Regions from separate parts of the Aliivibrio sp. SR45-2 genome, predicted to be linked through region 2. Evidence: predicted binding sites of a transcription regulator. Region 2 holds the regulator's gene; each other region holds the start of a gene.
The links. The regulator MetJ, encoded in region 2, represses methionine synthesis genes. The targets are predictions, from matches to a motif close to TTAGACNTNTANANGTCTAA.

Region 1: a site for MetJ is predicted at 1,807-1,826, ahead of metE (5-methyltetrahydropteroyltriglutamate--homocysteine S-methyltransferase). Genes of this name have one in related genera too.
Region 3: a site for MetJ is predicted at 1,304-1,323, ahead of metN (methionine ABC transporter ATP-binding protein MetN). Genes of this name have one in related genera too.

The regions. Positions count from the first base shown of each region.
Region 1 covers NZ_CAWPRC010000161.1:222,336-225,561, reverse strand. The annotation lists gene AACV33_RS13405 (hypothetical protein) at 1-549, shown strand, start outside; gene AACV33_RS13400 (DUF4250 domain-containing protein) at 617-811, shown strand; gene AACV33_RS13395 (LysR substrate-binding domain-containing protein) at 829-1,740, opposite strand; gene metE (5-methyltetrahydropteroyltriglutamate--homocysteine S-methyltransferase) at 1,961-3,226, shown strand, end outside.
Region 2 covers NZ_CAWPRC010000150.1:118,094-121,319, reverse strand. The annotation lists gene AACV33_RS09465 (malic enzyme-like NAD(P)-binding protein) at 1-1,030, shown strand, start outside; gene metJ (met regulon transcriptional regulator MetJ) at 1,371-1,691, opposite strand; gene AACV33_RS09455 (O-succinylhomoserine (thiol)-lyase) at 1,879-3,045, shown strand; gene AACV33_RS09450 (bifunctional aspartate kinase/homoserine dehydrogenase II) at 3,045-3,226, shown strand, end outside.
Region 3 covers NZ_CAWPRC010000172.1:112,951-116,176, reverse strand. The annotation lists gene AACV33_RS15645 (hypothetical protein) at 1-392, opposite strand, end outside; gene gmhB (D-glycero-beta-D-manno-heptose 1,7-bisphosphate 7-phosphatase) at 672-1,223, opposite strand; gene metN (methionine ABC transporter ATP-binding protein MetN) at 1,477-2,511, shown strand; gene AACV33_RS15630 (methionine ABC transporter permease) at 2,501-3,178, shown strand; gene AACV33_RS15625 (MetQ/NlpA family lipoprotein) at 3,223-3,226, shown strand, end outside.

The DNA.
Region 1 (3,226 bases), on a different contig from region 2:
GGGGTTGGGATGACTTACGCGATGGTTTTTGCCATTAACCTTATTCCTGCTATTGCCATTGCTGGGTTTTATTTTAGTGTTAAAACCAGTAAAACTCGAGATAAAGGGCCTCTAATTATTATGGCTCTAGCGAATGGGTTTGCAGCCGCAAGTTTTGTTAACTTAGCGTTAGGCTCTGGCTCATTTACGCAATTGTTTTTTGCTCTTATTGGTCCTTTCTTGTTTGGTGCTCTGTTAACTCATCTTTTATTAACGTTGGCACGAACTCGCTTACAGGCATTTCATCGATTATTACCCATCAGTGGAATTATTAGCGGAATAGTGATGGTTGTTATTTTACTATGTCAAACCCTAAGTATTCATGAAATTTTCTTAGACAGAATGGCCGTTAAGTTGGGGATTGGTTTAGGACTGATGTTACTGAGCCTTGGTTTATGGAACTTTCATTTGTTTAATAAGCAAGCCGCTAAATGGCAATTTTTAGTACCAGCAAGCATTATTATGGCTATTTCTGGTTATTATCAATTTCAGTTGTTTTTTGTGATGTAGCCCACGCCTTACTTCCAAAATCTGGTCTATTCTAATCTTGTCTCTTAAGCAACATGGAGGGTGAAGATTGGATTTAAGTAATGCTCATGGCCTAGAAAGTGGAATTCTGCTCGGCATCATTAACGAAAAATTGCGATTGGAATGTCACAGTCTAGAAGAATTATCCAGAATGTATGAGCTTGATACAGAAGGAGTTCAAGACAAGCTCAGTGGCTTGGGTTATAAATATGACCCATTAACGAATCAATTTAAGAATAAATGATTTTAAACATACCTCATTTAAGTCATTTTAATACCATCTAAATGACTCTGGCTCTGCTGTTTCGCAGTAGAGAAAAATGCTTGTAAATATTTTTTATCATGTTCGCTGTCTCTAACGGCAGCGAACAATCTTCGCCATAACCCTTTCCCTAATGGTTTACTTTCAATCAACCCCTGTCGTGAAAATTCGCTAATTGCCCAATTCGGCAATGCTGCAACCCCTAATCCTGCGGATACCATCTGTATTAACATTAATGTGTTTTCTGCCTGCTTCCATTTAGCGGGTTCAACGTTGTTTGGCGATAAAAAATGCTTAACCACATCCAAGCGTTGCTTTTGTACTGGGTACGTCATCATGGTTTGATCGATCAAATCTTCCGGTTCAATGTATTCTTTACTTGCAAGAGGGTGATTGGTTGCCATGACCAGGCGCATTTCAAAATCGAACAAAGGCTCGTAATGCACTTCATTACGAGGTTGAATATCAGAAGTGATAACCAGATCTAAATCTCCATTAACTAATGCAGGTAAAGGTTCAAAACCAAAACCAGATGAAAAATCCAATTCTACTTCTGGCCAACCGACTTGATATTCTTTAATTGCTGGCATTAACCACTGAAAGCAAGAATGACATTCGATAGCCATGTGCAGTCTTCCATGAAGATCTTCTTTTAAACTTGCGATGTCATATTCAGCTCTGGCCATTTTAGGCAGAATATCATCAGCAAGCGTTAACAGTATTTCACCTTCAGATGTAAATTTTACAGGGCGTGTTTTTCGTAAAAAAACAGTGCCACCAAGGCGAGTTTCAAAATCTTTTAATTGATGAGACAGTGCTGATTGAGTGAGGTGTAGGGCATTCGCTGTTGCGGTTAATGATCCCGTATCTCTAAGTGTGACTAAGGTTTTTAGGTGTTTTAATTCAATCATTATAATTCCTCAAGTTCCGTTTGAGTCAGTTCAATAATCTTCACAGTAAAGTGAAAAATCGTCAAAGTAAACATCTAGACGGCTAAATGATGTTAATACTTTAATTAAAAAATTATTGTTGTTGAAATAAATTCATAATCAATGTGAATATTTCTCCGTTGTGCTAGGTAAAGAAAAGAGTCATTGTTTAGCCATCCAAACGGCTAAGGGAATTAGAGCAATGACAACAGAATTGAAAACAAAAACAGTAACGCATATTTTAGGTTATCCACGAGTAGGCGCTCAACGTGAACTTAAGTTCGCACAAGAGAAATACTGGCGCGGAGAGATCGAACAAAAAGAATTATTATCAGTAGGCAGTGAGCTTCGTCAGCGTCATTGGAATGATCAGGCGGCGTCTGGATTGGATTTTGTTACTGCGGGTGATTTTGCTTGGTATGATCATGTATTAACGACAAGTTTATTATTAGGTCATGTACCTGCACGTCACAATACCGGTTTTCCTGATTTAGATACCTTATTTAGAGTTGGCCGCGGTCAATCACAAAATAGCTGTGGTTGTGGTGAAGCGGCTTCAGACATGACGAAATGGTTCAACACCAATTATCATTATATTGTTCCTGAGTTTTCAAAAGACGATAAATTCAACGTCAGTTGGTCACAATTGTTTGAAGAAATTTCAGAAGCACAAAAACAAGGTCATACCGTTAAACCCGTACTTTTAGGCCCACTAAGCTACTTATGGTTAGGTAAAGAAATTAACGATCAGGAAGTTGAGCAAGGGTTTGATCGTCTTTCATTATTACCGCGTGTATTAACGGCATACCAAGCTATTTTCTCAAAATTATCAGCATTGGGTGTTGAATGGGTTCAAATTGATGAACCTATTTTAGCGCTTGAATTACCAAAAGCATGGGCAGATTCCTTCAAGCTTGCTTATCAAGTGATCCAAAGTGATGTGAAGTTACTTCTAACCACTTATTTTGATGGTGTTGAACATCATTTAGATAAAATTACAGAGCTAGCCGTTAATGGGTTACACATTGATATATCAGCAGCTCCTAAGCAATTAGATACTATTGTGAATGCATTACCTAAAGACTGGGTATTGTCTGTTGGTGCTGTCAATGGTCGAAATGTATGGCGAGCAGATTTAGAGCGCTTGCATGAAAAACTAGAGCCAGTAAAAGCGAAACTGGGGGGGAAGTTATGGATTGCAAGTTCGTGTTCTCTGCTGCATAGCCCTGTAGATTTGGAGCAAGAAACGGAATTATCACAAGAAACAACGCAGTGGTTTGCGTTTGCTAAGCAGAAACTAAAAGAAGTGACATTGTTGGGGGATGCACTTGATGGCAACCAAAACGCAATTCTAGCGTGTCATCAATACAGTCAACCATTACGAGAACGAGAAACCGCAGATCACATTAATAAACCGGCAGTGCAACAGCGCTTATCGGCGATTACCCCAGCATTGGCAGAGCGCGCA
Region 2 (3,226 bases):
TACGGCTATTTTAGGCTTAGGTAATTTAGGTCCTCTGGCTTCAAAACCTGTAATGGAAGGCAAGTCATTACTTTTCAAACGATTTGCCGGTCTAGATTCGATTGATATCGAAGTGAAACACCGCACTATTGATGAATTTGTAGATACGGTAGCGAACATTGCAGATACTTTTGGTGGTATTAACTTAGAAGACATCAAAGCCCCTGATTGTTTTGAAATTGAACGTCGTTTAATTGAACGTTGTGATATTCCTGTATTCCACGATGATCAGCACGGTACTGCAATTGTAACGGCAGCTGGCATGTTGAATGCTATCGAGCTTCAAGGTAAGAAGTTAGAAGATGCGATCATTGTTTGTTTAGGTGCGGGTGCCGCGGCGGTTGCCTGCATGGAAATGCTGATTAAATGTGGCGCGATGCGCGAGAAGATCTACATGCTTGATCGTAAAGGCGTAATTCACACTCGTCGTGATGACATTAATGAATATAAACAACGTTTTGCGAACAACACAGATAAACGTACGCTTGAAGATGTTATTGAAGGCGCTGATTTATTCTTAGGGGTATCGGGTCCTAACCTATTGCCACCTGAAGCGCTTAAATTAATGGCTGATAAGCCCGTTGTATTTGCTTGTTCAAATCCAGATCCTGAGATCAAACCAGAATTGGCTCATGAAGTTCGGAATGATTTAATTATGGGTACTGGTCGTTCTGATTATCCTAACCAAGTAAATAACGTACTTTGTTTCCCATTTATCTTCCGTGGTGCACTCGATGTTCGTGCAAGCGTGATTAATGATGAAATGAAATTGGCTGCGGTTGAAGCAATTCGTCAATTAACGAAAGAACCTGTGCCTGTCGAAGTATTAAAAGCGGCGGGTGTTGATTCTTTAGAGTTTGGCAAAGGTTACATCATTCCTAAACCGATGGATCCTCGTTTACTTCCTCGAGTTGCAAAAGCGGTAGCACAAGCAGCGGTTGATTCAGGCGTCGCTCGTATTGAAATGCCAGAAGGATACATGGAAGCGTAAACTGCTTTTATATATTAATTAAAGTAAAAAGGCTTCCTACGTCATTGATGAGGAAGCCTTTTTATTAGGGGGAATTAAATTATGGGTTTACCACCAAGCGTTAACTTGAATACCACTAATGTATTCGTTGTTGTTTAGCACTATTGTAATACAGTCGGTAGAGTAAATTATCATTCGCTTTTAGAACTTGAACATGGCCAATTGGATAGGGTAAGTATGAGACAGAGAGGTAATGTAAAATTGAAATGAGCAGAAAAACAGAGGGGATAAAGAAAGTAGGAAATAATCGAAAATGTGATCTAGCTAATGACTGTTCTCATTAGCTAGGAGTTAATCACTTTTATTCTTCGTCGAATGCTTCGAATTCAATGCCCATTGCGGTCATTAACGCTTTTGCTTCTGTTGGAATATCATCAGGACGATCTTTACGTAAATCTTCATCTGTTGGCAATGGTTGGCCAGTATAAGCATGAAGAAACGCTTCACATAACAATTCGCTGTTTGTGGCGTGGCGAAGATTACTTACTTGACGACGAGTACGTTCATCCGTAAGGATTTGTAGTACCTTCGTTGGAATTGACACGGTAATTTTTTTTACCTGTTCACTTTTTTTACCATGCTCGGCATAAGGACTTAAATAGTCACCATTCCAATCAGCCATTGCTCACCTTCGTTCTAATATTATTGTTGTTTAAAATGCGATGAGCTAATTCTAGCGATATTTACGTCTATAAGCAAAGATATATAGACGTCTAGAAGTATTGACGTCTCATTTTGTGATGGTAAAGTAGAAGAATATAACTTATGGATTAGATTATACCACTGCATAGCAGTTTGGAAGGGAAATAATGAGCGAGAGAAAACCTGCAACTATTGCTGTTCGTACTGGCATTGAAACCGATTCACAACACAATGCGGTTGTGCCTCCTATCTATTTATCGACTAATTATAGCTTTCCAGAATTTGGAGATGTTCCAACGTACGATTACGCTCGCTCAGGGAATCCAACCCGAACTCAATTAGAAACAACATTGTCTGATTTAGAGTGTGGTGCGGGTGCGGTGGTGACGAACTGTGGCACTGCGGCTCTTAATTTAATGGTATCAGCCTTGCTTGGTCCTGATGATTTAATTGTTGCCCCTCATGACTGCTATGGCGGCACTTATCGACTCTTTAACACCAGAGCAAATAAAGGTGATTTTCAAACGTTGTTTGTGGATCAGTCTAATGCCGCCGCTTTAGATGAAGCGCTTGCTAAAAAGCCAAAACTGATCTTATTAGAAACGCCTTCTAATCCATTAGTTCGCGTAGTCGATATTGCCGAAATTTGTAAAAAAGCGGCAGAAGTCGGTGCATTAGTTGCGGTTGATAACACGTTCCTTTCTCCTGTATTACAGCAGCCACTGACTCTTGGGGCTGATTTCGTTCTTCATTCCACAACAAAATACATTAATGGGCATTCAGACGTTGTTGGTGGTGTGATCATATCTAAAACGAAAGAACATGCCGATGAATTGGCATGGTGGGGGAACTGCATTGGTGCAACAGGTACTGCATTTGATAGCTATTTAACCCTGCGAGGAATTCGTACTCTTAGTGCTCGTATGCGAGTGCATGAAGAAAATGCGATGGAAGTATTAAAATGCTTACAACAGCAAGAGTTAGTGGGAACGATCTATCACCCTAGTCTACCTGAGCACCCAGGGCATGAAATAGCAAAGCGTCAGCAAGCGGGTTTTGGTGCAATGCTGAGTTTTGAATTAAACGGTTCGTTAGACCAACTTAAAGTTTTTGTGAAAGCGTTAAAATATTTCTCTTTAGCTGAATCGTTAGGGGGAGTAGAAAGTCTGATTGCTCATCCGGGAACGATGACACATAGAGCGATGTCAGATGAAGCTCAGGCTGCTGCCGGTTTAGTGCCGACGTTATTACGTATTTCTGTTGGCCTAGAAGACAGTAGAGATTTAATCGCAGATCTTACACAAGCGTTTGCTGTGGCTGCAGAGGTGAAATAATGACAACGTCTTTGGTGCAACGTCAGTTACATAAATTTGGTGGCAGCAGTCTTTCTGATCCTGAGTGTTATCGCCGTGTGGCAACCATCTTAAAAGAATATTCAAACGAGCATGATCTTGTTGTTGTTTCTGCCGCGGGTAATACAACAAACCGTATTCTTGAATGGATTGATAACTTATC
Region 3 (3,226 bases), on a different contig from region 2:
TTAGCAACAACTAATCTATCTAGGACATGTGCAGGTATGCGATGAATAAATTCTGCTAAATCCACTGACAGTGGGCCAGTAAATCCTGCTCGGCACATAGAGCTTGGATACTCACCAACAATGAGCAACTGTGGTGTTGCACCATTCCATTGCAATTTAGCTTCGATATCAAGATCGCTAATATTAATACCGCAATTGTATGTTCTTGACGTTAATATTCCATTTTCAATTTGATATCCACCAACCAATGGTACTGGCGTTTTATCTTTAGGAAAAACAATCTCGGTTTTTGTTCTCGCATTATTTTCAGAATCAGGAAAGACAATAGCGTTTGCAAAAGCAGAGATTGAGGTAGAAAAGGCAACTAAGCCAATAAGTGTACTCGTTTTCATAGTAACTCCGTTAAACTTGCTCTAAATGAAAATGAGAACTTATATCAATTAGATGTATTCATCAATAAGCCGAAGTCTCAATAGCTTGTAAGACATTCACCATTTTGATGAGTTAACGTCGAAAAATAAAATTAAATGCCGAGAGTAATCAATCAGTTGTAATTTTATAAAATTTAACTATTAATAAATCAATTACTTGACCTTTGTTCCAATAAAGATCAAAAAAAACGCCTATAGATTTCTCTATAGGCGTCTGAAATTTCATTGTATCGGTATTAATTAAGCAAACAGAAACTTAGGCACATCCGCAATACTATCAAGTACCGTTGTTGCTAATGCTTCGCCTTCTTCTGTTACAGGTTTACCTGTACGAACAAGAATACGTGTACCAACGCCAGCCGCTTGAGCTGCCATCATGTCTTCTTTCTTATCACCGATCATCACAGATTTTTCCATGTCGATATCTAAGAAGCTTTGAGCTGACATGAACATACCAGGATTTGGTTTACGACAATCACACTCTTCTTTGTACTGTTCTACTGTCGCTTCAGGGTGATGTGGACAATAGTAAATGCCATCAAAATCGATGTCATGCTCAGCAAAGTTCCAATCCATCCATTCAGTTAATGTTTCAAACTGCTCTTCAGTAAAGATACCACGTGCAATGCCTGATTGATTGGTCACTAATACAAGTAAGTAGCCCATGTCTTTGCATATCTTAACAGCATCGAACACACCATCAATGTATTCAAAGTCATCACGCTTATGAACGTAGCCACGATCAACGTTAATCACGCCATCTCTATCAATAAATATTGCTGGTTTAGACAAGGTAAAACCCTCTAATTGTCGAATCTCTTAATGACAAAATTATCTCACGCTTTTAAATGATTAGCATCTTATTTATACGTTTAGCCGTCTAGACGTAAAAATATCTATTGACTTAATTATCCATTCGAAATAGCATCGTCTTACATTAAAAAATAATTTAAAATGCGATATAGCTCAACTTTTGCAACATTGTGAACTTTTGTGTAACGTTATTTAAATTCCAATTGCTTAGCAGTTCAGTTCAAGGCGAATCATGATTGAAATAAACCGCGTCAATAAGGTCTTTTATCAAGGTGCAAAGGAAATTAATGCCCTTAAAGATATTAACCTTCATATTGCCCAAGGCACCATCTTCGGTGTTATTGGTTCATCAGGTGCAGGGAAAAGCACACTGATACGCTGTGTAAACATGTTAGAAAAACCAACCAATGGCGAAGTCATTGTGGATGGTGTTGATTTAACTAAACTGTCGTCAAGTGAATTAAGCAAGGCTCGTCGTAATATTGGGATGATCTTTCAGCACTTTAATCTTTTGTCTTCTCGCACTGTATTTGAAAATGTAGCTTTACCTTTAGAGCTTGCAGGAAAATCAAAACAAGAGATTAATAAGAAAGTGAATGACTTATTAGATCTCGTCGGACTGTCAGACAAACACCACACTTACCCTGCTAATTTAAGCGGTGGTCAAAAACAACGTGTGGCGATTGCTCGTGCGCTTTCAACCGATCCAAAAGTATTGTTATGTGATGAAGCAACCAGTGCGCTTGATCCTGCGACAACGAAATCAATTCTAGAACTGATTAAAGATCTAAATCGTAAATTAAGCATCACTATCTTAATTATTACTCATGAAATGGAAGTGGTAAAAAACATCTGTCATGAAGTCGCGATCATCGGTGATGGTGAATTGGTTGAGAAAGGCATTGTGAGTGATATTTTTGCCCACCCTAAAACCGTTTTAGCTCAAGAATTCATTCGAGCGACATTAGATTTATCAATTCCTGACGATTTTAAAACGCGTCTACACGATACTTATGTCGAAGGCAGTTACCCTCTGATCCGTTTAGAGTTTACTGGCGCAACGGTGAATGCACCGGTTATCAGTCAAATATCTCGTGAATTCAATATTGATATCAGTATTTTAAGCTCTGATATTGATTACGCTGGCGGCGTTAAATTTGGCCTAATGCTTGCTGAGTTTTTCGGTAACCAAGAGTCAACAAAACAAGCGATTGAATTCTTACGTAATCATCATGTAAAAGTAGAGGTGTTAGGTTATGTCGTTTGATGTGATTTCCGCATGGCTTGATTTAAACAGCAAGCTATTATTGAACGCGACTGGCGAAACTCTGTACATGGTTTCTGTTGCTGGTATTGTCGGTTTTGCTATTGGTATTCCACTGGGTGTTATTTTGCATATCACCAAAAAAGGTGGATTAATGGAAAACCCAGCGTTCAATAGCATCCTTGGCGCTGTTGTAAATATGGGACGTTCTGTGCCTTTCTTGGTACTCATGGTTGCTATCATTCCGGTGACTAAGCTTATTGTGGGCAGCTTTATTGGTACCACGGCAGCCATCGTTCCATTAACCATCGGGGCAATTCCTTTTGTTGCTCGTTTAGTGGAAGGCGCATTAATTGAAGTACCAAGTGGGTTAGTTGAAGCCGCACAATCAATGGGCGCAACTCCTCTTCAAATTATAACTAAGGTATTGCTTCCTGAAGCTTTGCCTATGATAGTGAACTCAGTAACTATCACTCTGGTTACCCTCGTTAGCTACTCAGCAATGGCTGGAACAGTTGGCGGCGGCGGGTTAGGTGATGTAGCGATTCGTTATGGTTTCCACCGTTATGATTTAACCATCATGGCTGTGACCGTTGTTATGTTGATTGTTTTGGTTCAAATCATTCAATCAATTGGTGATAACTTAGTTAAAAAAGTTGATCACCGTTAATCTAATTTAAAATTTAAATGGAATTCATTTTTAAGGAGTAAATAATGG